2 regions of the Halalkalibacter sp. AB-rgal2 genome follow, and region 1 is predicted to be linked to the other one. Evidence: predicted binding sites of a transcription regulator. Region 1 holds the regulator's gene; the other holds the start of a gene.
What was found. Region 1 encodes NrdR, which represses ribonucleotide reductase genes. Its sites were predicted from a motif close to AACACNATATATNGTGTT; they were not measured.
Positions count from the first base shown of each region.

Region 2: ACERJO_RS10895 (vitamin B12-dependent ribonucleotide reductase) is a predicted target of NrdR. The motif match lies at 5,590-5,607, and genes of this name have one in related genera.

Region 1 is NZ_JBGUAV010000010.1:83,619-100,308, forward strand. Features, by position in the region: gene mdh (malate dehydrogenase) at 1-378, shown strand, start outside; gene ACERJO_RS10335 (response regulator transcription factor) at 704-1,417, shown strand; gene pnpS (two-component system histidine kinase PnpS) at 1,410-3,182, shown strand; gene hflK (FtsH protease activity modulator HflK) at 3,655-4,617, shown strand; gene hflC (protease modulator HflC) at 4,610-5,545, shown strand; gene polA (DNA polymerase I) at 5,674-8,301, shown strand; gene mutM (DNA-formamidopyrimidine glycosylase) at 8,314-9,138, shown strand; gene ytaF (sporulation membrane protein YtaF) at 9,201-9,839, shown strand; gene coaE (dephospho-CoA kinase) at 9,853-10,461, shown strand; gene speD (adenosylmethionine decarboxylase) at 10,703-11,083, shown strand; gene ACERJO_RS10380 (DUF1499 domain-containing protein) at 11,348-11,749, shown strand; gene nrdR (transcriptional regulator NrdR) at 11,819-12,277, shown strand; gene ACERJO_RS10390 (replication initiation and membrane attachment family protein) at 12,463-13,899, shown strand; gene dnaI (primosomal protein DnaI) at 13,911-14,846, shown strand; gene mqnC (cyclic dehypoxanthinyl futalosine synthase) at 14,942-16,051, shown strand; partial or broken gene ACERJO_RS10405 (transposase) at 16,435-16,690, shown strand, end outside.
Region 2 is NZ_JBGUAV010000011.1:43,012-59,701, reverse strand. Features, by position in the region: gene ACERJO_RS10910 (TetR/AcrR family transcriptional regulator) at 275-898, shown strand; gene ACERJO_RS10905 (alpha/beta fold hydrolase) at 1,061-2,014, shown strand; gene ACERJO_RS10900 (class I SAM-dependent methyltransferase) at 2,076-2,675, shown strand; gene ACERJO_RS10895 (vitamin B12-dependent ribonucleotide reductase) at 2,918-5,476, opposite strand; gene dat (D-amino-acid transaminase) at 5,876-6,697, shown strand; gene ACERJO_RS10885 (lipoate--protein ligase family protein) at 7,119-7,955, opposite strand; gene ACERJO_RS10880 (rhodanese-like domain-containing protein) at 8,162-8,548, shown strand; gene ACERJO_RS10875 (LCP family protein) at 8,577-9,581, opposite strand; gene ACERJO_RS10870 (DEAD/DEAH box helicase) at 9,775-11,448, shown strand; gene ACERJO_RS10865 (YqhG family protein) at 11,426-12,220, shown strand; gene ACERJO_RS10860 (DUF2759 family protein) at 12,640-12,822, opposite strand; gene ACERJO_RS10855 (MBL fold metallo-hydrolase) at 13,047-13,682, shown strand; gene ACERJO_RS10850 (DUF2626 domain-containing protein) at 13,996-14,238, opposite strand; gene ACERJO_RS10845 (YqzE family protein) at 14,434-14,622, opposite strand; gene ACERJO_RS10840 (shikimate kinase) at 14,663-15,169, opposite strand; gene comGG (competence type IV pilus minor pilin ComGG) at 15,159-15,551, opposite strand; gene comGF (competence type IV pilus minor pilin ComGF) at 15,553-16,002, opposite strand; gene ACERJO_RS10825 (prepilin-type N-terminal cleavage/methylation domain-containing protein) at 15,974-16,294, opposite strand; gene comGD (competence type IV pilus minor pilin ComGD) at 16,281-16,690, opposite strand, start outside.

The DNA.
Region 1 (16,690 bases):
TATTCCTTTGCAGGTGGAGTTCCTCTTGATAAACTTATCTCAAAAGATCGAATTGATGCAATCGTTGAACGTACACGTAAAGGGGGCGGTGAGATTGTTAGCTTGTTAGGGAATGGAAGTGCATATTACGCTCCGGCTGCTTCACTGACACAAATGGTTGAAGCTATTCTAAAGGATAAGAAGCGTATCTTACCGACGATTGCGTATCTGGAAGGTGAATATGGCTATAAAGATCTGTACTTAGGTGTACCAACTGTTCTAGGTGGTGACGGAATAGAAAAGGTGATTGAACTAGATTTAACCGAAGATGAAAAATTGGCGTTAGATAAATCAGTTGATTCAGTCCGGAATGTCATGAAGGCTTTACCGAAAGAATAGAGGTTTTCCAGCCCCCCTTTGCTTTATGCAAGAGCACTGAAAAAGTTGGGTTTTTAACTTTTTAATTAATTTGGACTTTTTCAGTGGCCACGCTTTATGCGAAGGGGGTTTTGAAAAGAGTAGGACAACAATTTGGGTGAAGGAATCATACTTTTTGCTGGAGCTAGATAAGGAAGAACACCGTTATAGGCAGAGTTTTCACATGAAACGATAGACGGTTGCTTTTCTTCACACAGAAGTAGTAGAATAATGGGTAAATAGAGAAGAAAAATGGGATATCACTAACCGTTACAATCTAAGTTTGTTGGAGTTTGGAGGAGAATGTATGAGCCAGCGTATTTTGGTAGTGGACGATGAGGAATCGATTGTAACGTTGTTGCAATTTAATTTAGAGCAAGCTGGTTATGAAGTTGTGACGGCAAATGATGGTGCTAAAGCATTGCAAATTGCTCAAGCTGAGTCATTTCATTTGATGGTACTTGATTTAATGCTACCTGAGGTGAATGGTCTTGATGTCTGTAAACAACTTAGAGAGAATAAGGTGCAAATTCCGATCTTAATGCTTACGGCAAAGGATGATGAATTTGACACGGTGTTAGGGCTAGAACTAGGGGCAGACGACTATATGACCAAGCCTTTCAGCCCTCGTGAAGTCGTTGCTAGAGTAAGAGCGATTTTAAGAAGAGCGCAAACGAAAATTGTTGATGAAGCTGAAGCTAGTGACGACTATTTAGTATGTGGTGATGTAAAGCTATACCCTGATAACTATGAAGTATTTTATAAGGAAAGATCATTAGAGCTCACGCCAAAAGAGTTTGAACTTTTACTATATCTTTTTAATCATAAGGGACGTGTCTTAACACGAGATCAATTATTAAATGCTGTTTGGAATTATGAATTTGTTGGGGATACACGTATTGTCGATGTTCATATTAGTCATTTACGCGAGAAGATTGAACCTTCAACGAAAAAACCGATATATATTAAAACGATTCGTGGCTTAGGCTATAAATTAGAGGAGCCACAACTAGATGCATAAGCTTCGCTATAAACTCGTATTTTCGGTTCTACTCGTCATTTTATGTGTATTGGCTTCTTTGGCGTTTGTGATTGGTCAAATATATGAAAATTATTATATGAACCATGTAAAGGAACGTATTGAAAAAGAGACACAATTAGTTGCTTATATGTTAGAGGAAGAACCGTTAAGTCGAGAAAGAGCGCAGACTTTGGCAGAGAAAATTTCCAATAAACTTGAAGCACGAGTAACGATTTTGTTTCCAGACGGTGAAGTAATAGGTGAATCAGCTACTGATCCTGAAATGATGGATAACCATTTGGAAAGGCCAGAAATTCAAGGTTTGTTAGTCGGTGACGAGGGAACAGAGATCCGTTTTAGTCATACCGTGCAAGATGAATTACTTTATTATGCAGTCGAAATTATGGAACATGATAATGTTGCTGGCTATGTGAGGTTAGGATTGTCGACAAGTGATATTCATGGAATGAGTGGCACCATTTGGACGATTATTCTCGTGTGTTTTACAATTGCTTTTTTCGTAATGGTGTATATTACATATCGCATTGCTGACCAAATGATTAGGCCGGTTGAAAATGCTACGAACGTTGCGATTGAATTGGCTGAGGGTAATTTTAAAGCGAGGACATATGAAAGTAAACATGATGAAATCGGTTTACTAACTAAATCAATTAATGTATTGGCTTATAATTTAGAGCAGCTGACACGACGTCACCAAGTACAAAAAGAACATATGGAAACATTAATTGAAAATATGGGGAGTGGCTTATTGCTAATTGGAATGAGGGGAGATATCTCTTTAATTAATCGGACATGCGATGAGATTTTCGGGGAACGTACCGATGTATGGTTAAATGAACTATATCACGATGTTATTAAGCATAAAGAATTAATTCGCGTTATTCAAAACATTTTTATTACCGAGCAGAAGCAAAGCAAGCAAGTTAGCTTCCCTGTTTTGTATGAAATGAGGCATTTTGATGTTCATGGAGCACCGATTATTAGTAATCATGGGAGATTGAAGGGGATAGCTCTCGTTTTACATGATATTACTGAGTTGAAGAAACTAGAGCAAATCAGAAAGGATTTTGTCGCAAATGTGTCGCATGAATTAAAAACTCCTGTTACCTCAATAAAAGGATTTACTGAAACACTTCTAGATGGTGCGATGGAATCCGAGGAACTACGGATTAAGTTTTTGAATATTATTAATAAGGAAAGCGACCGATTACAACGACTTATTCATGACCTATTAGAGCTTTCACGAATTGAAAAAGATGTCTTTCAGTTACATTGGCAAGATGTTGATTTAAATAACATTATTGATGATGTGGCTCAGCTTCTAAGAGAAAAAGCAAAGGAAAAACAGATTGATCTTCAATTTGTAAGTGAACAGCATTGTGAATTTGAGGGTGATCCAGAGCGAATTAAGCAAATTATTATTAATTTAATTCATAATGCGATTACGTATACACCAAACGGCGGTAGTATTAATGTTAAGGTCAATTGTACAGAAGAGGTAGTTCAGCTTCGAGTCTGTGATACAGGTGTTGGAATTAGTCAAGACGTATTGCCACGGATTTTTGAGCGTTTTTACCGAGTAGATCCTGCGAGAAGTCGTCATTCGGGAGGAACTGGTTTAGGCCTTGCCATTGTGAAACATTTAGTTGAAGCACATGAAGGGAAAATCAATGTGGAAAGCGAGCTTGGAAAAGGAACGACCTTTTCGATTATCTTTAATAAAAAAAGAGAGAAGAATTCTTAAATTTGACGTGTGAAGTCATGTTTTTACTTCGGATATTAACCGATTTACACAAAATTTACATGATATTCATTTGTAGTTTACATATAGGAGCTATACTGTTAAATGAACGGTTAGTTTCCTTTGTGGAACAAGCTGCTACAAAGGATTTATATCCCCATTAAGAATGAAAGCTTCCCAGTTGCTTTCGTTCTATTTTTTTGTTAAAAACTCTTTTTCTATAAGAGCATGTTTAAAAAGGGTTCTATACTATGTAACAATGGTCCCGTTCGATAAGCGCCTTGTGGTCAGAAATCCACTCACCACAAGACTTTTAAAAAATGTGGCGACTACGCTTATCACTTAAGGCTATTCAAAAAAGGAACACCGCTTCTATAAGATGAACATAAAAAATAGAAAAGTTTAATTGTTTGAAACCTATGATTTTAGTCACACGTATATTAAAATGGTAAACGATGAAAGAAAGGATGGTTAGATGACGGTAAAGCAAATCATTATAGGTTTTGTTTCCACTATAGCAGCAGCTATACTCGTATTATTTTTAGTGACCGGCTGGTATATCGTTGATGAGTCGGAGCAAGCAGCAGTTATTACATTTGGTAAAGTTGAGGATACGGTGACAGAGCCTGGACTAAACTTTAAATTACCATGGCCGATTCAGAAGGTCGAAATATTGTCACGTGGAACGTATAACTTACAAGTTGGTTATGAGGAGGATGGCGGTGAGGTCATTGAATTTACAGATGAGGCAAAGATGATCACAGGAGATGAGAATATTCTATTTGCTGATTTGGCTGTACAATGGCGCATTACCGACCCTGAAAAGTATTTATTCAGTACAAAAGAACCAGAGGATCTATTATATAATGCGACCTCTGCTTCATTACGTGGTGTTATAGGGAGTTCGACTGTAGACGAAGCACTAACAGACCAACGACCAGAAATTGAGGCAGAGGTATTTGACAACCTAGTCGATTTACTTGAAATCTATGATATTGGTATTAGTATTCAAGATGTTAGGCTTCAAGATGTTGAGCTACCTACTGAGGAAGTAAGACGTGCTTTTACAGAGGTGACAGACGCTCGTGAGGAGCGATTAACGAGAATTAACCAAGCTGAACGATATCGTAATCAGGAAGTGAATGAAGCGCAAGGGGAAATTGACGCAATTATTTCTCGTGCTGAAGGAACGAAAACGGAAAGAATTGAAACTGCTCGTGGTGATGTTGCTAAGTTTAATGCTCTTTATAATGAATATATCGTTAATCCGGAAGTTACACGACAACGACTCATTTTAGAGACACTCGATCAAGTGTTACCTGACACTGAAATTTACATCATGGACGGAAATGATACGGTGAATTACTTACCTATTCGCCCTCTTGAGCGTCAGCAGCAACAGGCACCAGCTGCGGAAGGAGGCACAAATAATGAGTGATGAAAATATTGTTGACCTTAATGAAAAGAAGAAATCTGGCGAGGAATGGCGCCGTTATTTGAAGTTAGGTGCAGTATTAGTTCTTCTTATTGTGATTGTTGTGACGATTATAAGTAATTTATTTATTGTAGAGCAAGGCGAATACAAAGTTGTTAGACAGTTTGGAGAAGTGGTACGTATTGAAGAGGATCCCGGTTTAAGCTACAAAATTCCATTTATTCAATCAGTCACTTCTGTTCCTAAGTATCAAATGATCTATGATATCCCTCCGGCTGAAATTAATACACGGGATAAAAAGCGAATGTTAGCTGATCATTATGTCGTTTGGCGAGTCGATGACCCACAAGCGATGATTTCGACGGCGGTCACACTTGAGCGTGCAGAAGCTATTATGGGGGAGCAAATTTTTTCCGCCATTCGAGCAGAGCTAGGACAGCTTGATTTTGATGAAATTATTAATGAAGAGAAATCGTCACGTGGTAGCTTTAATGAGCTTGTACGTGATCGTGTGAATGAAGCACTTGAACGTTCAAATTACGGAATTAGTATCACAGATGTACGAATGAAGCGTACGGATTTACCTACTGAAAATGAGGAAGCTGTCTATCGTCGAATGATTTCTGAGCGTGAATCGACAGCTCAAGAATATTTGTCACAGGGTGAAGCGGAAGCAAATCGAATTGAGTCTGAGACGGATCGGGAAGTACAGGAGATGATTGCGACAGCTAATGCTGATGCAAATGAAATTATTGGTGAAGGGGAAGCCGATGCTGCTAGTATTTATAATGAGACATTTGGCCAAGATACCGAGTTTTATCAGTTATATCGAACGTTACAATCTTATGAAACGACGATTAATGATGAAACAGTTATCGTTCTTCCTGCTGATTCTCCGTATGCACGCATACTATTAGGATATATTGAATAAAGAAAGGGTTACGTTGAGAGGAAATCATGATGTGTGATTTTCTCTCTTTTCGTTTAATGTGTAACCGTGCTATGAAATATAATAACTATGATACAATAAAGGGAATAATGAACGTGTAGAGAGGGGCAATGAGTGTGAGTAAACTTGTATTAATTGACGGAAATAGTATTGCATATCGTGCTTTTTTTGCGTTGCCATTGTTAAATAATCAAAAAGGCGTCTATACAAACGCGGTATATGGCTTTGCGACGATGTTAATGAAAATTATTGAGGAAGAACAACCGACTCATATGCTTGTAGCATTCGATGCAGGGAAAACAACATTTCGCCATAAGACATATAAGGAGTATAAAGGTGGAAGACAGAAAACCCCTCCAGAGTTATCAGAGCAATTCCCACTCCTAAGAGAGCTACTAGATGCATATAAGATTTCTCGATATGAGGCTGAGCAATATGAGGCTGACGATATTATCGGAACGTTAGCAAAACAAGCTGCAGAAAAAAAGTGGGAAGTGAAAGTATATAGCGGTGATAAAGATTTACTACAATTAGTAGATGATAACGTGACAGTCGTATTAACGAAAAAAGGAATTACGAATGTTGAAGCATATGACCTAGAGATGATCGAAGAAAAGTATGGCATTAAACCTAAACAAATTATTGATATGAAAGGATTAATGGGAGATAGCTCTGACAATATTCCAGGCGTCCCTGGAATCGGTGAAAAGACAGCCCTTAAGCTATTGAAGCAATATGGAACGGTGGAGAAGGTCCTGCAATCAATTGATGAGATTTCTGGAAAGAAAATGAAGGAACGATTAGAAGAAAACCGTGAACAAGCGTTAATGAGTAAAGAATTGGCAACTATTTTCTTGGAAGTTCCTATTGAAGAAGCTTTAGATCAATATGAATTTGGGAAGTTTGAAACAAATGAAGTTGTCCATTTATTAAAGGAGTTAGAATTTACTTCTTTGTTAGAGAAGCTAGATGTTGAAGTCGAACAGGACGAAGTAGAGGAATTAGACTATGCCATTGTTCATGAAGTGAAGAAAGAAGACCTTGGGGAAGAGTCAGCTGTTTTAGTAGAAGTATTAGAAGAGCACTATCATCAAGCTGAAATTATTGGAATTGCCATCGTAAACGAGAAAAAGCGATTGTTTATAAAGGCTGAAGAAGCGTTGGCATCAGAGGAGTTTCTTGAGTGGTTAGAGGATGATCATTGTAAGAAGTGGGTGTTTGATGCGAAGAAGAGCGTCGTTGCTCTAGCGTGGAAGGGAGCCTTTATGAATGGGGTGGACTTTGATGTCCAAATGGCTTCTTATTTACTCGATCCTTCGCTATCCTCTCATGACATTCATGATGTGGCGAGTCGAAAAGGAAAGGCGATTGTTCAGGCGGATGAGGTTGTGTATGGAAAAGGAGCAAAGCAAAAGCTACCGGAAGATGAGGAGCTTGCATCACATATTGTCCGAAAGGCTGAGGCTGTCTATCGTTTAAAATCAGAGCTTGAAGAAGAGTTAGTCACGAATGAACAGGACAAGCTTTATCGTGAGCTTGAAATGCCTCTTTCAATTGTTATAGGTCATATGGAGAAGCATGGTGTAAAAGTTGATCAAGACATGTTGAATAAGATGGGCGAAGATTTAGAAGAGCGGTTAGCTGAGCTTGAGAAAACCATTCACTCCTTAGCTGGCGAGTCATTTAATATTAATTCTCCGAAGCAATTAGGAGAGATATTATTTGTGAAGCTTGGATTACCTCCTGTAAAGAAGACGAAAACAGGTTACTCAACCTCAGCAGATGTTCTTGAAAAATTGGCTGTTGAACATGAAATTGCAGAGTATATTGTGCATTATCGTCAGTTAGGAAAATTGAAGTCAACCTATATTGAAGGATTATCTAAGGTTGTTAAAAAGGATACGAGTAAAATTCATACGAGGTACAATCAAGCATTAACGCAAACAGGTCGCTTAAGCTCCACTGACCCTAATTTGCAAAATATACCGATCCGTTTGGAGGAAGGAAGAAAAATCCGTAAAGCCTTCGTACCGGCGACAAAGGGCTGGAAAATGGTTGCTGCGGACTATTCACAAATTGAATTACGAGTCCTGGCACATATTGCTGGGGATGAAAAATTAATCGAAGCATTTAATAAAAATATGGATATTCATACGATAACAGCGATGGATGTTTTTCATGTGAAAGAAGAAGATGTTACATCACAAATGCGAAGAAGTGCCAAAGCGGTCAATTTCGGGATTGTATATGGAATAAGTGATTATGGATTATCACAAAACTTGAATATTACCCGTAAAGAAGCTGCGGAGTTTATTGAGCGTTATTTCAATAGTTATCCGAAGGTAAAGGAATATATGGATCGAACAGTGGCAGATGCTCGTAAAAAAGGATTCGTATCGACATTACTCCAGCGAAGACGATATTTACCAGACTTAACAAGTCGAAATTTTAATAAGAGAAGCTTTGCTGAACGTACGGCAATGAACACACCTATTCAAGGGACTGCCGCCGACATTATCAAAAAAGCGATGGTGCAGATGTCAGAGGAAATGGAAAAGCGTCAAGTGAAAAGTCGAATGCTCCTACAAGTTCATGATGAATTAATATTTGAGGTACCGGAAGATGAGCTTGATCGGATGATGGAGATAATCCCTGAAGTAATGGAGCAAGCTGTATCTCTTGATGTACCTTTGAAAGTGGATATTTCGTATGGTGATACGTGGTACGATGCAAAGTAAGGAGAGAAGAGAATGCCAGAATTACCAGAGGTCGAAACGGTTCGACGTACGCTAAAACAACTTGTGCTAAACAAAACAATCTCACATGTAACCGTTCATTGGGGGAATATTATTAAAAAGCCTGCTGACCCTGAGCGATTTGGACAAGTATTAATCGGTCAATCCGTGCGAGACATTCATCGTCGCGGTAAATTTCTTATATTTCAATTAGACGAATTAAGTTTAGTCTCTCATTTAAGGATGGAAGGGCGCTATGGTCTATTTGAACAACACGATCAGCTTCAACCACATACGCATGTTTTGTTTACATTTACAGATGGGACGGAGCTGCGGTATCAAGATGTACGTAAATTTGGGACGATGCATATTTTCCAAAAGGGTAAGGAAGAGGAGGAGCTTCCCCTGTCGCAACTAGGTGTTGAACCGTTTTCGAAGGAATTTACAATTGAGTTAATGCAGACTGTGTTCGAACGAACGAACCGAGCGGTGAAAGCTGTATTATTGGATCAAAAGCTTGTCGTTGGACTTGGAAATATTTATGTGGATGAAGCTCTGTTCCGTGCTAAGCTTTTACCGACTCGCTTGGCATCGTCGATTCAAGGGCAAGAGCTACAATTGTTACACAAGGCGATTGTTGAAACGCTGAAGGAAGCTGTTGAATTAGGTGGGAGTTCGATTAAGTCATATGTCAATGGACAAGGTGAGATGGGCATGTTCCAGCAACAGCTTGCTGTGTATGGTCGAAAAGATGAGCCCTGCGTCTCGTGTGGAACAGTCATTTCAAAAAAGGTTGTTGCCGGTAGAGGTACTCATTACTGTGTAAACTGTCAAAAATAATCGTACATTGGATGAGTCCTTTCCATATACTATCGTAACGTTGTATGGAAGGGGCATGTAATATGATAGGTGTACTTTCACTAGTAACCATTGCTTTTGCAGTAAGTCTCGACAGTTTTGGTGTCGGATTAACATATGGCCTTCGTAATATGAAATTGCCTTGGCGGTCATTATTATTCATAGCAGGCTGCTCGGGGACGTCTATTCTTATAGCGATGTTGTTTGGAAGTTGGCTCCTCTCATATTTACCAGCAACTATCGCTGAAGCAATAGGAGGTGTTATTCTCCTTTTTATTGGAGGATGGGCGATCTACCAAGCGTATAAACCAGCAGAAACAAAAGAAAAAACAAAAGAAGAGGAATGGGTATTTAAGTTTGAAATTAAGATGTTAGGAATTGTTATTCAAATATTACGAAAGCCTATGGTTGCTGATATTGATAATTCTGGCACGATTACGGGAAGAGAAGCGATGCTACTAGGAATCGCTTTGTCACTTGATGCTTTTGGAGCGGGAATTGGAGCGTCATTAATAGGGTTTTCACCTGTTTGGATGGCAATTAGTGTAGCATTCATGAGTGCACTCTTTGTAACGCTAGGAATGAAGAGTGGACGGTTCTTTTCGGGATCATTACTTATCAAGCGGTTTGCCTTTATTCCAGGTGCGCTTTTGATGATGATTGGTGTATTTAGCTTTACGTAAAAGGGGTAACGTTATGTTTATTGGTTTAACGGGTGGAATTGCTAGTGGGAAGTCGACCGTCAGTAAGATGATGCAGGAATTGGGTCTTCCAATTATAGATGCTGACTTGATCGCGCGTGAAGTCGTTGAGCCGAATTCGATTGGATTGAGCTTAATTGTTGAAAAATTTGGCGAGGTCGTTTTAGCTGAGAATGGTACGTTAAATCGTGCTCAGCTTGGTCAGATCATTTTTGCTAATCCAACGAAGAGAACTCAGCTTAATGTTCTGATTCACCCACTTATTAGAGAGCGAATGAATGAAAGAAAAGAACAGCTACTAGCAGAGGGGAAATCGACGATAGTGTACGATATCCCGTTATTATATGAAAGTGAGCTATTTCACTTAGTTGATAAAGTATTGCTTGTATATGTTGACCAAGATACACAGCTAAAGAGATTAATGAAACGAAATCAGCTAAGTGAACGAGAAGCGTTGGAAAGAATTCAATCACAAATGTCTCTTGAGCAAAAAAAAGACCGTGCAGATGCGATTATTGATAATACAAGTACATTAGCTGAGACAAATGATCAGCTTATTTCCATTTTACAAAATTGGTATGTTCCTTTGAATGAAAGAAGATAACAGATTTGTAAGATCCCTCTAATTCGAAGGTGGATTGAGATCATGATTATCGTAAAAAATATAGTTGCAATCATAAACTAAACAAAGTATACTGATTTTCGTGAACTTCAATTACAGCAAATTAGGAGTGATTTTTTGCATACTGGGTTAGGACCTCTTTGGACTAACTTTCCCCCGTGTAACAAAGCATTCCTACATGCTTGAGAAGGCATGATCTTTTTTGTAAAGGGGGATTCAACTGATGGACACTATGGGTCGTCATGTCATTGCGGAGCTTTGGGGCTGTGATGAACATAAGTTGAATAATATGAGTTTTATTGAGCAAGTTTTTGTAGATGCTGCATTAAAGGCAGGGGCTGAGGTTCGTGAAGTTGCCTTTCATAAGTTTGCGCCTCATGGTGTAAGTGGGGTTGTGATTATTTCTGAGTCGCATTTAACAATCCATAGCTTTCCGGAACATGGTTATGCAAGTATTGATGTATATACGTGTGGAGATCTTGATCCGACTGTTGCATCTAATTTCATTGCTGATTCCTTACAAGCATCAACAAGTGAAGTGATTGAGGTTCCAAGAGGAATGGGCCCTGTTAAAATTGAAAAGTCAATGATTAAGTCACTATAAGTGAAAGGGCTATGAGCTTCTCTGTTATGATACTGGGATTCTTATAGCCCTTTTGAAATATAAGAAGCTAGTAGCTCTGTTAATCACTTTTCATCTCAATGAAAACAATTGATAGCACATTTGGAAGCATCCTACGTTTCGTAACATATCCATAAAAAAATATGTGCGAAAACGGTTCAAAAGAGGATACGCGATTTTCTTACAGTTTGAATCGTTTCTATGGTATGATAGAAGTAATAGAATAGGTGGAAAGGTGAAGATAAGATGGGAGCATTAAGTAGTATAAAACGATTTTTTAGTATCCGTACAGAAACGACGGAAGGTAATGAACTGAAGGAATTACAAACAAGGTATTATAAGACGACAAAAGATAAAGCCATGCAAACGATTGAGAACGTTTTAATTCAGTCAGGATGGGAAATTGCGAGATCTGAAGAAGAACGTGGGGAAATTGTCGCCAATATGAAAAAGGGCAAGCGAAAAATGCTCGTGCTAACGATTATTACGGTCAAACCATTTAAGACAGCAGTAGATTTATCATGTTCAACGGATACCGTCTTACCGACTGATTTTGGTCATAGCCGTAAAGTGGTCGTTGATGTTTATAATAAGATTGACCGAGAGCTTACTTATATAGGTTCGAGCTTAGGAAATGAACTGTTGTAATGACTTGTCAGGCGCTATTGATATGAGATATGATAGGATCAATGTTATGATAGTAGTGGAGATGATTTCATGATATGCCCAGCCTGTCAATACAATGGAACACGAGTATTAGATTCACGGCCTAGTCATGAAGGTCGTTCGATTAGACGTAGACGAGAATGTGAGAAATGCCATCATCGATTCACAACATTTGAAATGGTTGAAGAGGTGCCATTGATTGTCGTGAAGAAGGATGGGACACGTCAAGAATTTAATCGTGAAAAGCTGTTAAGAGGTTTAATTAGAGCTTGTGAGAAGCGCCCTGTTGCATTAGAGACGCTCGAAGATATTGTCAATAGTGCGGAACGTGAGCTACGTAATTTAGGGAAGAGCGAAGTTCACAGTCAAGATGTTGGGGAGCTTATAATGGAACGTCTAGCAGATGTCGATGATGTAGCCTATGTCCGCTTTGCATCTGTCTATCGGCAATTTAAAGATATTAATGTATTTATTAAGGAATTGACAGAATTAATGAATAAGAGTGATTGAGTAGGAGCTTAAAGCAATTCATGCTGCAAGCTCTTTTTACTCTTTTAAGAGGTTGTTCGAAAAGGGCTGTTTTCCCCTTTTTGAATGACCTCGATGTAATTGCCATCATTTTTGGTGCTTTTTGAACATGCTCTTTTAGAGATAAATCAAAATAGCTGTAGATGGGAGAAAGGGAGGTCCTGAGGATGACATGGCATTGGAAGAAGCTAGTACCGGTCGATCGATATTCTGTGCGTATTGAACAATACATTACAGAGGAAGACAAACAGACGATAACATTATTGTACCAACCACTTATAGGTGCCATTGCCAATAGTTTATATGTGACGTTACTCTCTCATTTAGAGAAAGAACAATACTGGAGTAAGGAATATACTCATCGTCAACTGATGATCGTTCTTGGAACCTCTCTTGAAATTATTTATGAGGAGAGAAAGAAGTTAGAAGCAGTTGGATTATTAAAGACACATAAAGCGACAGACGACAATGGCGGTACATACATTTATGACATACAGCCACCTATGACGCCTAAACATTTTTTTGAAAATGATGTATTGAGTGTGTACTTATTTAATCGGCTAGGTAAAACGCATTATCGTCAGTTAAGAGATCGTTTTGTTATTGAAACGTTACATTCACAGCAATTTCAAGATGTGACCTACGCTTTTGATGAAGTTTTTACGTCGATTCATCACTCTGAGATGGTCTCTAGTTTGAAGTCAGAGGATGGTAATGACCTCAAAAAGAAAGAAGGTCAAGAGGTCATTACGAAGGAAGAACATAATGACTTTAAAATGAATGGTGAGGATTTTGATTTTGAGCTATTAGAAAAAAGCTTAACGTCAACAATTAATGCAGATCAAATATTAACGTTTGATGTTAGGCAAGCGATTGTTCGACTTGCCTTTGTCTACCGCATCGAACCGTTAGAAATGAGTAGTATTTTATTACAAGCATTATTACATGATGACTATGTCGATATAGATGAATTACGAAAAAAAACTCAAGAATGGTATAAGGTAGAGCATGGTACGGAGCCACCTGGCTTGGCATTAAGAACACAGCCAATGAATAAGCGAACAATGAATAATCGCCAAGCGCTAACGGAGGAAGAGCGTACGATCCAATTTTACGAAAATACATCTCCGCTCTCATTGCTTGAAATCCGTTCAGGTGGAGCGAAGGTACCATTAGCTGATGTGAAAATTATTGAATCGTTAATGCTCGATCATAAGTTACATCCGGGTGTTGTCAACGTCTTGCTCGATTTTATATTATGGAGTCAGGATATGAAGCTTTCGAAGGCACTAGTTGATAAAATAGGAGGGCATTGGTCAAGAAAAAAGGTACAAACTGTAAAAGAAGCGATGACGATTGCTTTAAAAGAGCAAGAAAAAACGAAAAAGCAATCTAATAGTCAATCAACTTCTATAAAACGTGCACATGGCCAAAGAAAAACGAACAGTCGCCGAGATCAATTGCCTAAATGGTTATTGGAAGAGCAAGAAAAGCAGAAAAATGACGCGAATGATCAATCATTGAAACCGAAAGCAGAACGGGTACAAAAGCAAGAGAAGAGCTTTGCTGAATTATTAGCAGAGCGTAATAAACGAAAGGAATAGGGGGGAAACCGATGGAATCGATTCAAAAATCCCTTAAACAATGGACTGAGAATAAGCAGCTTCAAGATCGATTAAAAGAGGCTAGAAATACATTAGTAAAAGATCCGATTGTTCGTCAAGCTTTAGAGGCGCAGGAAGCTACTATTACAGAAGATATGATTGAACGAGCGCTCGTGAATTTATATGAATACAAAAAGGAACGTTATCATTGCGGAGAATGCCCAGGGCTAACAGCCTGTCCCAATATGATGAAGGGCTATCAGCCTAAGCTAACTGTCGTTCGTCAAACAATTGAGCTGTCCTACCATCCATGTGAGAAGAAGGTGGCAGCAGAACAAGACCGTAAGCAGCGTGAGATGATTAAGTCGTTTTACGTTCCCAAAGAAATTCTTTCAGCGACTTTTGATACGCTAGAGCATGAACCTAGCCGTGAAGAAGCAAGTCGTTTAGCGCTATCCTTTTCGCTAGAGGCTAATCCTGGGGAAGATGGTCATGGCTTATATTTCTATGGTAAATTTGGTGTCGGTAAGACGTATTTAATGGGTGCTGTTGCCAATGAATTGAAGGACCGCGGTGTTTCTTCATTTCTTGTTTATACCCCTGATTTTTTTCGGGAAATGAAGCAATCGATTGGTGATGGAACGTTTCAAGAGAAAATAGATATCGTTAAAAAAGCTCCCATATTAATCTTAGATGATATTGGTGCAGAAACGATTTCTGCTTGGGTACGAGATGATGTGCTTGGTGTTATTTTGCAATATCGAATGCTAGAAAAGCTCCCTACTTTATTTACGTCTAATTATGATTATGACGAATTAGAACGTCATTTATCCTATTCAGATAAGGGTGGAATTGAAGAATTGAAAGCAAAGAGGATTATGGAGCGAGTTAAGCACTTCACCTCATTTGTAAAGGTGGAAGGGGCGAATCGACGCAAACGTTCATAATGGAAGTTATTCCATTGACGAACTTCTTTTCTTTCCGTTTATGCTTAACTATGATACGATGAAATCATATATTGCTAGAGTACGGAGGTTACGTCATGAGCATAGATGAAATTTTAGAAAGAGCGGTCAATGGAGAGCGTATATCGATGGAGGATGCGGTTGCTTTATATGAAAGTGATGAAGTAGAAAAGATCGGAGAAGCAGCTAATCAGGTTATGTTAAAGTGGCATCCTGATCCCATTACCACATTTGTCATCGGACGTAATGTAAATTATACGAATTTCTGTGATACGTATTGTCGTTTTTGTGCGTTTTATCGTGCACCAGGACATAAAGAAGGCTATGTATTAAGTAATGAAGAGATCTTTAAGAAGATAGAGGAAACACTAGAAGTTGGTGGCACGGAGATTTTAATGCAAGGTGGAACAAACCCTGACTTGCCTCTTAGCTATTATACGAATTTGCTTAAGGAGATAAAGGAGCGCTACAACATATGGATGCATTCCTTTTCACCTGCTGAAGTTTGGAAAATTGCAGAGGTTTCAGATATGTCTGTTGAAGCTGTGTTGCGTGAATTGCATGAAGCTGGCTTAGACAGTATGCCTGGTGGAGGTGCTGAGATTCTTACAGAGGAGACTCGCTTACGTGTTAGTCGTTTGAAGGTTACTTGGGAACAATGGATTGAAGCGATGAAAGCGACAAAACGGGTTGGAATGCATGGAACAGCGACAATGGTCATAGGGTTTGGAGAATCTTTTGAAGAAAGAGCTCTCCATTTACAACGTGTTCGGGATGCCCAAGATGAAACGGAATGCTTTACAGCTTTCATTTCATGGCTATTACAGCCAGAGAATACGGGAATGCATAAGACAAAGAAGCTAGCACCTAGAGATTATTTGAAAAATGTGGCGATTTCACGGCTGTTTTTAGATAACATCGCTAATTTTCAATCATCGTGGGTAACAATGGGTCCAGAAATTGGTAAATTGTCGTTGCAGTATGGATGTAATGACTTCGGTAGCACGATGATGGAAGAAAACGTTGTATCAGCAGCAGGAGCCACACATAAAGTAAATACAAATTTAACGTTACAATTAATTCGTGAAGCTGGTAAGATTCCAGCCCAACGAGATACAGGATACAATATTTTAAAAGTGTATCATGAAGACGAGACCGCCGATAAGGATTTTGTGATGCAAAATTAATTAGTGGAGCAAAAAGAAGGGGCTGGGACAAAACCCTCCTCTGAATGGAAAAAGCCGATGAAATTTTACGATATGTAAAATTTCATCGGCTTTACTTATTTTTACTCTATAAATAAGTGGCAGTCACAGGTTCGTTCCATTGCGCCCCAGCCACTCGCTTTCCGCGGGGAGGTGCCGAGCCTCCTCGGCTTTGCCTGTGGGGTCTCGCCCTTACCTCTATTTCCCGCAGGAGTCGAGTGACTTCCGCTCCATTTCACTATGAGAATAACCCACCGTTCAGAGCCACTATCTTTATAAAAAAAGTTTGTTTTTACAATAAAATAAGGACAACTTCTGATAAAATTAAGTTACCACACCAAATCCAATCAGAAGGAAGTGTCCTTATGTTTAAAAATTATAACATGAATCAGTTAGTTTTGCCTTTAGATTTAGAAGTGAGATTACAATGAAACGATACTGCTTTTTCATGTATACCATTTGGTTGAAAGTATCCCTAATGAGGCGTTGGAACTATTTCTGCGAAATGAGGGCTGTCCTGCCTATCATCCACGTATGATGCTTAAATTTATTTTATGTGCGTACACGCAATCGGTCTTTTCGGGGGCGAAAGATTGAAGCCTTATTAACAGACAGTATTCG
Region 2 (16,690 bases), on a different contig from region 1:
TTTCATTCTAATTTCCCTTTCTTATTTAGAGATCTCTCTTATTATTTCAACATATGCACACCAATTCCCTCTTTAAGTATCACCTAAAGGTCATTTAACTCCGACTTTTTTACTGAAACCATAATCGTTTAAAGACATAAGTCGCCTTCTTTTAGTTTTTGATAAAGATTATCCAATTCTTCTTCCCCATCATTCCCGTGTTTACCTATTAGATAAACGATGATATAATAAAATTGACCTGTTAGGTAAGTAAAAAATCACAGAGGTGGTTATCATGCAATTAAAAATCTTGAATCTAGAACCTAAAAGGAGGGACGACATTTTAAATGCTGCACTAAAGGAATTTTCTATGAAGGGATTTGAGGATGCCTCGACAAATATTATTGCAAAAGAGGCTAGTATTTCAAAAGGGCTACTGTTCCACTATATAAATAGTAAAAAGGATCTTTTTCTATTCCTTTATGATTACTGCACTGACAAGATTAATAAAAAATATATTGATGTAATGAACTTTAATGAAAAAGATATTTTTGAAAGGCTTCGACAATCATATATACTCCAGATTGAGTTACTACAACAGTATCCTTGGATATTTGACTTTATTAAAATGACTAACATGACGAATTCCGATGAAATCAATAAAAAGCTAGAAGAAAGAGAGAATGAAAAGCTATCACGATGCCATAAGGAAATGTTTGAAATTGTTGATGAAACTAAATTCAGAGAAGGACTGAACCTTGAAAGATGCAAACAGCTTATTTTTTGGGCGAATGTTGGTTTTACAAATCAGATACTGGAAGATATTCGCAACTCAGAAATGACTGAATTAGATTATGACAAAGTGCTTACAGATCTAGATGGTTATCTTAATGAACTCAAGGAAATCTTTTATAAATGAATGTATCCCTGCTACTCAACTACTAATCGGGAAAGGAGTAACTATGTGTTCCCATAAAATAAGAACTTAAACTTTCTCTATGTTAGCCAATTAATGGTAACAGGCTCTTTTGAATTAGCATTCTACGGATACATGAAAATTAGAACTAATAGGGGGTTTCCAATGATCATTCATACAAAAAAGCAGCAAGTTGATAAGCCTGGTTCTTTAGACAGTGAACCACCAATGGGAAGCTGTTACAATGTTGAAGGACGTCGTGTGTTACTTGATCGTTTGGGGTCTGGAAGTCCAACAGTCGTATTCATACCAGCTGCTGGGATGATCGGACTTGATTACCTAAATATTCATCAGAAAATTAGTCAGTGTGCGACGTCCGTGATCTATGATCGATCAGGGACAGGCTGGAGCGATTACGTTAAGCTTCCTCGAAGTGCCCTTGAGGTTACCGATGAATTGCGGAATGTATTGAACACTGCTGGTGTTCCGGCCCCCTATCTGTTCGTTGGTCACTCGTTAGGTGGGATTTACGCACAGCAGTATGCACAACGATTTCCAGATGAGGTAGCCGGGATGATTTTGTTGGAACCGCCTCACGAGGACTTTCTCACGAATACACCAAAATTTAAAAAGCGTTACCTTCTCCAGCAGTGTTTTACTATCCTTCGGGCACTTTTAACTTACAAGAAATCCTTTCGTATTTTGTTTAATCAAATGTTTGCATCTTGGCCTGATGAAATCCGTGAATCACTAATTGACTATCATCTCAAAACGCTCTCAAAAACGTTGACAGAAAGAAAAAACTTAAACAGTGAACTCTATGAAGAGATACATAAAGGAGGAAACTTGCCGGATATCCCATTGATTGTATTTACAGCGATGGGAATTGACCCATTTATGACTCCGATCACGAGTGAATCATTTCTGCGTGATACACTTGATCCATTCAACAATATTAAACATACTGTTTACACAAAATTAGCAAATTCTGTTCCGCGTGGAGAACATCGTATCCTTAACAATGCTGGACATACCACGATTCATACTGACTGTCCAGATGAGCTGGTCGAAGCGATCAGGCATTTAATTAATACACATGAAGAAGGTACATCTGAATAGAGAATTATGATGGATCATCTAGGTCTTAAAATTGATCTAAATGGCGGAATAGAGGGATGATATGGCTCGTCAATCATTAATTCAAAAATTTGATAAGCAAGCAAAGAAATATAATAAAAGACGAAAAAATAATCATGGTTATAAGTTTCGTCAACAAATTTTTCAGGAAGCTGAAGGAAAAGTATTAGAAGTTTCAATTGGTTCTGGACTTAATTTCCCCTTCTATAATAGAAATATTCAATTGACAGGAATCGACTTTAGCCATGAAATGCTAAAAACAGCACGAAATGCTGCAAAAAATTATCCTTTTAAAACAACATTTATACAACACGATGTTGAATCTGTTGAGCTAAGCACAAACAGCTTTGATACTATCATATCATCTGCAAGTTTATGTGCTTATCAAGACCCTATACATGTTCTAAATAACTTTCAAAAGTGGTGTAAGCCAGAAGGGAAAATTCTTATGTTAGAGCATGGAATTTGCACAAGCAAAACTGTCGGATGGTTGCAAAAACTCTTGAATCCACTAATGCTCAAGCTTACAGGGTGTCACCAGGACAGAAACATTACTGACATCGTTAAAAAATCTAATTTAAAAATCACTCGGGAAGAACGTCACTTGGGAGGTTATTTATATCTGATATGGGCTAAACCATAAGCATTACATTCTATTTAAAATTTTTGGCTATTCTTTTAATTGATAAGCGCAACGATTGGGGAAACTAAATGTAAAAGAAATCCATACCAAGATTGCGCTTAGTATCTTCCAACCTCCAATTTTCTGAAAAAAACAAAAAACAACCACTTTAGTAAAGAATACGAAAGAGGTTGTTTTTATCAGACTTTGTTTCGAATTAGCAAACTTTAATTCAAAACTACAATTAACGACTTATTCTTAACCTACAAGCCACACTTCAATTGAGCACCGCAGCTTGTACACGTATTACAACCACCGATATCCTCAACCTGTCCTTCACGACAAACAGGACATGTATTACCTACTTCAGACCCATATGTGACATTCGTTGAACGAACTTCACTTATCGTGTTTACTAGTACGACTTTATTTTCTCTTTTTTCTTCTGCTTCTTCGGTTACATCATCAAATGTATTTTCCTCAGCCTTTAACGAAAGAACTTGTGTATCACGGCTACCATCGACATAAACCGTTCCACCTTTTGCCCCTCCACTATATAAGCGCTCATAAACACCTTGAACTTGCTCGACTGAATAACCACGAGGTGCGTTCACAGTTTTCGATAAGGAGCTATCTACCCAACGCTGAATGATACATTGGACATCTGCATGTGCTTCAGGTGATAATTCCATCGTCGAGACGAACCAATCAGGTAGCTTATTCGGATCCGCTTCAGGGTTAGCGCGTAAATATTCTTCAACAATCTCAGCCTTCACTTCGATAAATTTCCCAAGTCGTCCACTACGGAAATAGGAGAAAGAGAAATACGGTTCAAGTCCCGTTGACACTCCAACCATCGTACCTGTACTTCCTGTAGGGGCAACTGTTAATAAGTGTGAGTTTCGAATGCCATGCTCTACTACACCTTGGCGAATATCCTCAGGCATTTCCTTCATGTATCCAGTTTCAATAAATGCTTGTCGAAGCTGCTTCGTTTCCTCATCCGTTTCTCCAACTAAGAATGGGAAGCTTCCTTTTTCTTTTGCTAGCTCAATACTTGTACGATAAGCCGTCGTCGCAATCGTTTCAAAGATTTGATCAACTAGCTCATTCCCTTCTTGTGATCCATATACAGTTTCACAATAAATAAGAAGATCATGAAGCCCCATTACACCAAGACCAACACGACGTTCGCCTTTCGCTTGCTTCGTGTTCTCCTCTAAAAAATAAGGTGTCGCATCAATGACGTTATCCTGCATCCGAACACCAACTTGTACCGTTTCTTTCAGCTTTGTAAAATCAACTATTTTCGTCTCTCTATTGGCCATTTCAGCTAAGTTAATCGCAGCTAAATTACAAACAGAAAACGGAGCTAAAGGCTGCTCACCGCACGGATTCGTTGCTACGACCTTTTGGCCATATGCCTTCGCATTTGTTTTATCGTTGGCATTATCAATGAAGAAGATACCAGGTTCAGCACTATACGTTGCACAAATATTAATTAGCTTCCAAAGCTCCTTGGCGCGAATGACACGATATGTACGCACACCATAACCAAGCGCTTCCCACTCTCTTACATCTCCAATATCATGCCACTTCTCATTATAGTCCGCCATTTCAGCTTCTGAATAATTTTCCACATCAGGGAACCTCAAAGCATACTCTTCATCGTTCTCAACAGCTGACATAAATTCTTTCGTTAAACAAATCGAAATATTAGCCCCTGTTAAAAACTCAGAATTATTAACACTATATGTCCCACCTGTATGGAGTTTTTCTTCCGCTTCTTTAATCACCTTTGGATCAAAGCCACCTTGTCCATCAATCGCTTTGTAATTAACAATACCTTGATACATCGCTTCTTCTACTTCCGATAAAGGAGTGAACTTCAGTTTATCCTTAACTAGCTTTTGAATAAACAGATCTTCAGAGTTCTCAAGTAAGAAACGTAGAATACGTGGGTTTTGCATTTTAGAAATAATAAATTCCATAATGTCTGGGTGCCAGTCAGATAGCATAATCATTTGTGCTCCACGGCGAGAGCCACCTTGCTCGACTAAATGAGTTAATTTCGCAATATCGTCTAACCAAGATACAGATCCTGATGATTTCCCATTCACACCACGAGCTAACGTGTTACGAGGGCGTAATGTTGAACCATTTGTTCCAACACCACCACCACGACTCATTATTTCCATCACTTGCTTACGATGCTCAGAAATCCCTTCACGAGAATCCTTCACATACGGCATCACATAACAATTGAAATATGTGACATCTGTTTCAGCACCAGCACCGTACAACACACGTCCAGCAGGGATAAAATTAAGATCAACAAGCTGCTCGTAGAAACGATCAAATGACTGTTGCTGCTTCTCTTCTGTCACCTCAACAGAAGCTAAGCCTGTCGCATTACGCTTAGCAATTTGCTCATAATAAATTTCAAGTGGCTTTTCAACTGTATCAAGTGAGCGATATACGATACCTGATTCCGCTTCTTCTCCTTCTAATACACCACGAAACTCTTCATCAACTAACACCTTTGCTTGATTATTCACACGGTCTAACTCAAGGATAAAGCCATATCCTCTAGCAGGAAATTTCGGATCATCTTTTATCGTTAAGACAACAAAGTCCCCATCTTTTAATGTCTTTTTTTCTGTATCCTTAAATGTATATCGATCGAGCATAACGAGACGAGAAACACCCTTCTTCGTCATCGTCATATCTTCCGTAATCGGATGTACTTGCGGGAACAACTCAATATCCTCATTTAAGCGCTCAATATTAAGACGCATTACATTCGACATTGTCATAGCCATTCGCTTTTCCTCTCCTTCACATTCTAAAAAATAGATTCCAATTTTTATTCTTCGGTTAGCTTACCACATGTTACCTACTTTTATCAATATATTGTGTTCATAAATCTAACTTATACACCATATATAGTTACAAGGATCATTTTTAAAATTATTTGTCAACTTCAAAATTGCTAATTAGAAAGAGAACAAGGAAGATTTCAAGTAATTACTAAAGAAATTTGACGAAATTCGCCCCGATTTATTTGTTGCAAGATTTCAAATTTGCGCAACTCCAGTCCTATCACTCTCTTCATTCATCATCATTTTTAAATTGACAAAAAAAATTTTTTTTGTTCTCATTAAATGAAGATCACTAGTAATCTATTTCTAACCAATTTATCATTTTTATGGAGGTGTCCAATGGAGTATATAGCATTCAATCAGACCATGATAAAAAAAGAAGAACTGAGTATCCCTTTTGACGATCGGGGTTATTACTTTGGAGATGGTATTTATGAAGTTATTCGATTGTATAATGGAAAACCATTTGCCCTTGACGATCACTTGACACGATTAATAGAAAGTGCCGAAAAGCTTGATTTACCTACTCAGCAACGTGACTCAATTAAACAAACCATTTTAACACTTATTGAAAAAAACAAACCGATTGACGGCAGCATTTATATACAAATAACCCGTGGAAGTGAACCGCGAAATCACCTGTATTCTCGTGAAACCAAACCTACTGTTCTAGGTTTCATTCAGCCTCTTCCATCTAAAACTAAATCTGAGGCGAGGGTTTGGTTAGAGCCCGACATTCGCTGGTTACGTTGTGACATTAAATCAATAAATTTATTAGGAAATGTACTAGCAAAACGTAAAGCTGCAGACCACGGTTGTGATGAGGCGATTCTCCATCGCGACACGGTTTTAACAGAGGGGTCTTCTTCAAATGTTTTCTTAGTAAAAGATCAAGTGCTTTATACACACCCAGCTACAAACCTAATCCTAAATGGCATAACCCGTCAAATTATCATTCGCTTAGCAAAAGAACATGGATTAGACGTTATAGAAGAGCCATTCCCTTATGAAGTGTTAGAACATGCCGATGAAGCATTCCTTACTAGTACAATGGTAGAGGTCATGCCTATTACGGAAATAGAAGGAGAAATGAACGTAACGTTACCTATTGGCTCAATCACCAAGAAGTTACAAATGCTATTTAAAGAACAAGTACACTAAGAAAAACTGCGAAGCAGGAGGCCACTGAAAAAGTTTGGTTTTAACTTTTTCAGTGGCTTTGAAGTAATGTGCGTAGCCGTTGCCCGATTTTGAAAGCCTTGCAATGAGTGGGTTTCTCATAGCAAGGCGCGCAACGAGCGGAGCCATTACTCTTCCTTGAGTTACTAGAAAGGACTTTTTCAGTGACCTCCGAAGCAGTCTTTTCTTAGTTGCGTCGTGCGCAGTCGTTACTAATAGGGCTTGCGTTATCTGAAAATGCCCTTCTTGCACAGTAACGTGTCGTACGAACGAAGACGAGGCCCTCGAAGCGACTTACATTCATCTTGATTAAACTTCTTAGAATTTTCACTTTCTTATCCTTAAATAAATTAACGCGCGCATGAAGGAATTGTCAAACTTCCTGCGCACGTTCGTCAATTATTCACTTCCTATAATTCCACTCATCACGCTCGTAGCGGCTAGAAGCAATTTCTTGCACGACTGCTTCCTCCTCTTCTGTTAACGTATAAGGTTCAAGTTTAATATTTAATCCTTTTTCAAAGCCTCTTCTAAATGCCTCCTTTGCTTCATCTAACGTAATCGCTGTTTCCTTTAAGGCATTAATCGCAACAGCTTTATTTTTAAAATTCCGCTGCATCCGTTCGCGGACACGATCACTAGAATACAAAAAGAGATCGAACAGCTTGTCTTCATCGATATCCAATATGATGGAACCGTGCTGCAAGATGACGCCCTTTTGTCTCGTTTGGGCACTTCCCGCAACTTTACGTCCTTCGACGACAAGCTCATACCAAGATGGTGCATCAAAGCAAACAGCTGAGCGCGGGTTTTTTAACGCTTGTTTTTCCTCTTCTGTACGTGGAATAGCAAAATAAGCATCAAGTCCTACATGCTTAAATCCTTCTAATATCCCCGCAGAGATGATACGATATGCTTCTGTAACAGACTCTGGCATCTCTGGATGCTCTTCCGCTACAATGACGCTATACGTTAGCTCCTGATCGTGTAGAACTCCACGACCACCTGTTGGCCTTCTCACAAATCCTAAACCATATTCCTTCACTTTTGCTAGGTTGATCTCTTTTTCTACTTTTTGAAAATAACCAATCGACAACGTCGCAGGATTCCAGCCATAGAAGCGGATCGTCGGGGGGATGATTCCTTTACTATGCCACTCTAATAAAGCTTCATCTAATGCCATATTATATGCGGGGCTACGATAACCCGAATCAATAAATCTCCATGTTTCTGTCATGATACATCTCTTCTTTCCTTATTAAGCTGCTTCATATTCTATCAAAGCTTAAGGAAAATTGCTATGTACACAGCTTCATGTAACTGTCACATTTGACCAACCATCTAACATAAACGAACATTGCGTAATAGGACATAGGTCGATATAATATAAAAGAGTTTATATCTGCACGATTGAAAACTAGCAGGCAAAAGGAGTGTCATCTTTCAATGGATTTTATTTTATTCATTATTCTAGTTATTCTACTCGGTTTAACGATTTATTTCCGCTTTTTTCACACACCCAAATATTTAACACCACTTACGCAAGAAGATTTCATTAAAGGCTACAGAAAAGCTCAATTAATTGATGTCCGTGAACCACGAGAATTCGACGGGGGTCATATTCTTGGAGCAAGAAACATACCGATGTCCCAGCTTCGTCAACGTTTAAATGAAATTCGTAAAGATCAGCCTGTCTATTTATACTGTCAATCTGGAGCTCGTTGCAAACAAGCGGCACAAACATTAAAGAAGAAACACGGAGTGGAAAGCTTATACCATTTAAAGGGTGGCTTCAAAAAGTGGAGTGGAAAGATCAAAAAGAAACAACGTTAAGATGTACATCTTAACGTTGTTTCTTTTATCATTGATAAACCTGCTCCTGTTGCTGAGCATCCTCTGTAGGATCAATAGTGGAAGGAAGTTCTTTCCCTAGAAACTCAGCAATTGCTTGTCGGTTTTTTTCAAAATCAGGCTCTAAGACTAAACCTGCATGACTATAATGGTTATCTACATACGTATCATCTAATGGAATGCGCAACGTTTCAATCTCATCTGGTTGATTTAAAATAACATCAGACAGCAGACCTAATATTTCACGATTTCTTAAATTTGTTTGAATGTATGGCTGAACCGTTCCAACGACACTCGGTAAATTAGCTAACCCCGTCACACTAAACACTTCTTCTTTCAAAGCTGACAATACTTGCTGCTGCCTTCGAACTCGTCCAAAATCAGCTTCTGCATCAGCACGGAATCGAGCATATCCTAGCAGCTCCTTTCCATTGAGCTGCTGTAAGCCTTGCTCCAATTCAACGCCAATTTTCTCAGACATGTCACGCTCAACATCAATTTCGACTCCTGATGGCGCAAGAGCATCAACAGCTGCTTCAAACCCATCAAAATCGACAAGAGCATAGTAATGGAGGTCTATCCCGAAGTTGTGGTCAAGTGTCTCACGTAACAATTCAGCCCCACCAAAAAAATATGCCGTATTTACTTTATAATTACGATAGCCTGGAATTTCAACGTACGTATCACGCATAATGGAAACTAATTTAGCCGTATTTTCACTTGGATCAAACTGAGCTACCATAATCGTATCAGTTCGAGCTCGATTATCTTCCACTTCATCGATTCCAAGCAATAGTATATTGACCTTACCTAGATCATTCGGGACTGCACTGTTAAATTCCTCTGGTTCACGATCTTCTGTTAATCCAAGTTCAGCCTCGCTTGCTTTCATACTACGATAATATTCAATATAAACATAGCTAGCCACACTAAGGAAAATAAGAATCATCACGATAAATGTGCGAACAAACCATCTATTTCTTTTTTTTGTCTTTCGAACGTCTCTCCTCTTCATCACATTCCGTCCTTCTTATTCACATTAATTTTTTCATTCATTATTCTATCATACCATATTTTCGTCAAGATTATAGCAACAATGACAAATTACTAAGTTGCACATATAACTTATAACATTTACATATTCGTGCATACTAGTAATTATTAATTGGAACCGTTGTCACATTGTTAATAAGGAAGGATGATCGTTGATGGATATCGATATTCACTTTGATCAAAGCTGGAATCAATCATTTTTAGAACGACTGGATCAGGATGGACCTTGGTCCAATTGGGAGCTTTTTAAGCTTACATATGAGGCAGAAGAGCAGCAAATGATCCCGGAATTTAACGGTCTCGTTGCACCTAATCACCTACCACAGCTTTCCTTGTACTCTCATCAAATAGAAGTCGCCAATCGAGTTGTAGAAGAAATGAACGGAAAAGCGATTCTCGCAGACGAAGTCGGTTTAGGGAAAACAATCGAAGCAGGACTTATTTTAAAAGAATATATGGTACGCGGACTTGTGAAAAAAGCTCTCATTCTAACACCAGCATCACTCGTATCCCAATGGGCTCTGGAATTGAATACGAAGTTTCATATACCAGCCATTGCCCAGCAAAAAAAATCCTACGTCTGGGAGCAATGTGAAGTAGTCGTCGCTTCAATCGATACGGCAAAACGTCAACCACATCACGATATCGTTTTACAACAGCCCTATGACTTGGTGATCATCGATGAAGCTCATAAACTAAAAAATCCAAAAACGAAAAATTATGAGTTTGTCAAACGATTAAAGAAGAAATTCTGTCTATTATTAACCGCTACGCCCGTCCAAAATAAGCTAGAAGAAATATTCAATCTTGTTTCTCTACTAAAACCTGGTCACTTAGGAGCGAGCTCTTCATTCGAAAAGGAATTTCGTTCTTCGAAACGGTCTCCTAGGAACGAGGAAAAATTGAAGGAATTAGTCAATAAAGTGATGGTAAGGAATCGCCGAGAAGAGACTGGTATTGAATGGACGAAACGCATTGTTGAAACAGTCGATATTGAATTTAGTCCTTCAGAAAGAGAATTCTATAATCGCATTGAACAACTATCTGGCGAAATCAATCATTTCGGACTAATGACTTTAAAGAGGGAATTATGTAGTAGTAGAGAAGCCGCTTTTATGACTCTTAAAAACATGGTTGATCGAGCCGAAGCCGATGGGAATGATGCACACATTGCCAATATCCTCTTACAAGAAATCGGTCAAGTAGATGGTCATGCAAAAGCTGAAAAAGCGTTAGAAATCATTCAGTCGATTAATGGTAAGGTTATTATCTTCACTGAATACCGTGCGACTCAGCTTTATTTACAATGGTTTCTTAAACAAAATGGTATTTCCTCCGTTCCTTTCCGTGGGGGCTTTAAACGTGGTAAGAAAGATTGGATGAAGCAGCTTTTCCAACAACATGCTCAAGTCTTAATCGCAACCGAAGCTGGCGGCGAAGGGATTAACCTACAGTTTTGTAGCCATATGATTAATTATGACTTACCTTGGAATCCGATGCGAATTGAACAGCGAATTGGACGAATCCATCGCTTAGGTCAACAGGAGGATGTTCACATCTACAACTTTGCAGTTAAAGAAACGGTTGAACAACATATTTTGAAGCTATTATACGAAAAAATCCATTTGTTCGAAGCTGTCATCGGCGAATTAGATGCGATCTTAACGAAAATTGATTTAAACGGAGTTGAAGACCACGTCCAAGACATTTTGCTTTCCTCTGAAAGTGAGGGTGAAATGCGGATTAAATTTGACCACTTAGCAGCTATTATGAACGAAGCTAATGATGATAAGGAGGATGATATGAATGCAACAGCCTCAAGTTCATAGTTTTCTCGAACGATTCTTTCAAGCAAATGATAGCGACCTTATTGAAAATGAGAGAAGCTATTTGACTGTTCAGCTTTCTATCGATCTTGATAAACGTTTAATGAACCGCCCTTTTTATTGGCACTATTTAGAAAAAACAGGTGGAGCACCACAACCAATGCAAGTAACTTTCATTACAGATCCAGCAAATGCACCAGATCATCTCAAAGGTGAGCCTGTCTACTTTGGTTCACCTAGACTTAGACAAATATTCACAGCGACGAGAGAGTTAGGTGGGTTCATTCGCTTATACGAGCAAACGGCTCTACAATCTCAGAAATCTAACCCTCTTCACCCCTGGTTATGTCTAAATGCAAAAATCTCATTCCAATGTGATCGAAAAAAGGATGTGTTTTTATCACTCGGATTAAATCTGATTCATGGGCAGATCGTACCGAACTTTTTTGAGCAATTACAACAAAAAACGTTAACTCCGACAATCCCTGACTACTGTTTCACGTTAACACCGCTTATTAAACCCAAAAGTGGTCTAGTTCGTATCCAAAAGATGGTCCAAACCTTTATTGACAATGAAGATGATACATGGGCAAGGGAGGCATTGGAGCGTTGGGATAAGGACCTCGCTTTATTAGAAGCCTTTTATGAAGATTATATCGAAAAACCCGAAGCATACGAAATTGAACGAAAAGCACTGGAAGAACAATACAAACCAACTGTCAACATCTCGATTATTAACGGAGGAATGTTTTACTTAAATCAACAAGTGTTCTAAGAAAAACGCTATCGCGTTTTTACTTAAGCGTTGGCGGAGCCGTTACAACGCTTTTAAGTTTTTTTGAAAGTGGGATTCTTTCATAAAAACGTGTAACGAACGAGGCCAGCGCCACCCATGAATTCTCCTACATCTTCCTCGATTCTTCCCTAACTTACATTGCGACATTTATATTCTATAATATAGGGAATCACTTATAAATTCTGGTTATGTAAAAGAAACTGAGCAGCAGTCATTTTTTAATTATGCCTTCTGAAGTCGTCACAAGGGCTTTAGGTTGGGTGAGCAGACGTACCACAAATTCACTTCCCCTCACCTTCATAAATTAGATTTTCTCTCTTCTTACATAAAAAATGTCATTAATTTAAATGAGAAACAAAAAAGTGAGCCAAGAATATAATCCTGACTCACTCAACTCACTATTGTGGAACGCCTCCACCTGTACGGATGAATTCAACGATTGTGGCAATCGCAAACCATCCAAACACGACAAACGAAATACCTGCAAATCCAACCGCAAAGAAGTTCGCTCTTCGCATCTCACGGAAAATAGCTATAGCACATAGTACAGCTATTATTAAAAATGTAATCGACAAGAACAACGCATTTCCCTCCTTATGTAATTCCCACGCCAAATCTCACTAGTTTCATTATAGATCTAAACTTCATCCATACTACTGTCATATTTGACAAAACTAGTACAACTTGACTTTTCCATTTTAGCTTGAACCATTTACGTCTATTTTACTCTTTATTTAAACGTTTGTCGAGATACTAGTTAATCATGTATGATAATAACAGTATAAAATTGGAGGGAATTGAACTGATGAAATGGACACAACTACCACTAGGCCCACTTCAAACTAATGCCTATGTGATTCAAAATGAACAAAAAGAAGCAATCATTGTCGACCCAGGTGGCAATGGTACACAATTAATCAACTGGCTTCATCAACAAGAATTACGTCCACTAGCGATTCTATTAACACATGCTCACTTTGACCATATTGGTGCAGTTGATGATGTCCGACAAGCATTCTCATGCCCTGTTTACCTTCATAAACAAGAAGCAGAATGGTTAGGCGATTCAACATTAAATGGCTCTAGTCGTTTCATGGGAGATGACGCTATTATCATTAAAGAAGCAGATCACTTAATCGCAGCAGAAGAACCATTAACGATCGGTTCATTTACATTTACATTATATGAAACACCAGGTCACTCCCCAGGAAGTGTATCTTATTATTTAAAGGATCAGTCAATTATTTTTTCAGGTGATGTCTTATTTCAACAAAGCATCGGCCGAACTGACCTACCTGGAGGAAATCACGAGCAGCTATTACAAAGCATTCATTCTAAGCTACTCGACTTACCTGAAGATACCGTAGTCGCTTGTGGACACGGTAGCCCTACAACAATTGGACAGGAAATGGATCAAAATCCATTTTTATCAGGGTTTTGATCCTGTTTTTTTAATAGTGTCAAATGTGTTTCGGTAACTTGAAGTTATCAGAAGTTGTCCTTTTTTAGTGTGCAAATAAACTGTTTTTATAAAGATTGTCGTTCTGACGATGGATTATTCTCATAGCGGAATAGAGCGGAAAGCGAGTAGGTGGAGCGCAATGGAACGAACCTGAACCTGTGACAGCCCCTTACTTTAAAGAGTCAGAAATAATGAAAGTCGGTGAAATTTTACTTATCGTAAAATTTCACCGACTTTTTCATTTCAGAGGAAGGTTGTGTCCCACCTCTTTTTTAAAAATATGTATGAACCATTAATGTCCAAAGCTTGGCACTAACAAGAATGTAGAATAAATCGTGAAGCCAACAAAGAATATTGTACAATAAGCACCGAAAATATATATATACACACGTTCTGATAAGTTCAAGTAACTTAATGCAAGTAAAGCACCTGTTTGAGCGAAGAATAATAATGCCATATTAAACATATCACCAACAAAAAACAACACAGCAAAAATCCCTGTCCAAAACGCGAGCACTCGATACATACGATCCATCATTTTCCCTCCTTCACATGCAAGTGTTCCATCCTATCTGTTAAATTGGTCACATACTAAATAATGAATACATGATCATTATATACATAGTTCGCAAACTTGTAAATGCTTCTTCCATGTCAAAACTGTGTCAACTATCATTAGACAATACCTAATACCATTTCGTTCTTACGATATCAGGTATTGTCCAAACACTTATTTATTTTTTCTCTTATTTCGAACTAATAAGGAAAAAGCCATAGGTATCATGCCAAACAAATGAAAGGACAAAGGAGGTCTGTTCATTTTTCGTTCCTCTTTCACACTCTTCCTCACTTCACTTGGCTGATCCATTTTCGTCACAACTTGCTCCGTTAAATATTTGACATAATCATTAATGGACAATATCCTTCACCTCACTACTATATAAGTAGTATGTCCATTTTTATCCCTTTCTACGCCATAATGTAATGGCTTCTACAATTTCTTCAACACTTTTTTTAGTTGTATCAATGATGACATCAGCCTCTTCGTACAAAACCATTCGAGAACGAAATAGTGCAGTAATTTTCTCCTCGTCTCGATGTTGAATGAGTGGCCTAGACGTATCATCCTCTAACCGTCTAATGATCTCTTCAATATCACAATACAAATAAACGATTTTCCCTTGTCGTTTCATCAGCTTCCTATTTTCTTCTCTCCCTACTATACCACCACCTGTTGTGATAATAAGGGAATCCGTTTTAATCGATTTTAACGCTTCTGTTTCCAAATCGCGAAAATGCGCTTCCCCTTCGTCAGCAAAAATCTCAGCTATTGATTTTTTTTCCTTATGTTCTATCCACTGATCAGTATCGATTACATCCATAGACCATTTTTCTCCTAATTTCGAACCGACAGTTGTCTTACCTGACCCCATAAACCCAGTTAAATAAATCAACTTACGCTCCACCCGTTGTTCCCTCCTCATAAATCTCTATTTGTCGTTGTTCAATATTTATATACATCCACGCACGCCTTGTTTCACCTGAATAGAGCTGTGCTACAATCATAAATTGCTGTAGATCGTCAATTTCTTCTCTAAAAGTAAGTGTAACCTCCCCATCTTCGTATGAAAAGCTTAATTTTTCATTTAATTGATGACCTTTTTCTGCTAGTATTGCTTGCACGTCTGCATAAGCCAAATGCAAAAGTGAATCTACTTTCAAATGATGAACTTGTTCTTTTAACAATTTCTTATCCATGACAAATTGATGAATTTGAAACGCAACAAAGATAACAACGAGAAAACATACCATAAGCACAATGGGATAAATAAATCCTCGTTCATTCATTTCATTCTAATACCTTTAACATCGGAATCATCGACTTTTCATACGTTCGACCATTTTCAAGCACAACTGTACAATGGACCATCGCTTTCATTTCGTCACAACGAAACATAAATACGTCCTCAAGCATCAATACATGACCTAAACCATTTACATTTCTTCTAACCCGGTTTTCATTCCACATTTGATAACGAATCACATCCTTATTCCCTTTTGTTAACACTAAATGGTCGTGACTATAATCAACTGAAATAGTCTCTCTTACATCTCGATCTAAATATTGGAAAAAGACAGTAACCTCTTGTTCTTTTACGTTTCCAGGTTTCATTTGTTCAATGACCGTAGTTAGAATTAATGGAATCATTGAAGCAATTACTAATAAAATCATCAAAACAATTAACATCTCAAATAAGGTAAAGCCTTTATTAGTGCGTAGCAACGAAGCAATGTTCATAATCCCTCCCATTTAATGCAATCCAACTTGCACAAAAGCGCACAATATGATTATCAATAAATTCGTATGTGAACAGTATATCTTCATTGACTACCGGTTCATTCATGAGCCCAGAAACACGATAATAATGCATCGACTCTTCTAATAAGAAAAGAACTTCCCTTTCCTGCTTATTCGCACTAAGTTCCTGTTGAACGATAACGATAATAGGTAAAAATGACATAACAATGATCATCAAGCAACTAAGTGCAAACATAACCTCTACAAGTGTAAGACCTTTATTGCTTAGCATATGAGATCATTCCTTTACCTAAATAAATGGTATAGCGATATGTCTGTTCACCAATAGTAACAAAGAATTGACCGGAATGTGTTGGATGCCCTGAAGGTTGAAAGGAAATCGATTGGAGTGGCAATGAACTTGAGCGGGCACTTAAATGAGGAATTGATTCACGTTGTAAAATAACTTCACTGACTGAGTATTGAACACGATACGTATTTTGGTTAAACCTCACATACGTTTGACGTCCTTGCGACATCGCTGTCTGCTGAGCAAAAAGTAAATCATCTTTTATTTGCCTGGCGATGACATCAGAATGAAAAGCATTATTGGTCATTGAAGGAAAGAGGACAAGGGGGATGGTTAATAGAAGCAATAAGATTGAAAGGGTCACTAACAATTCAATCA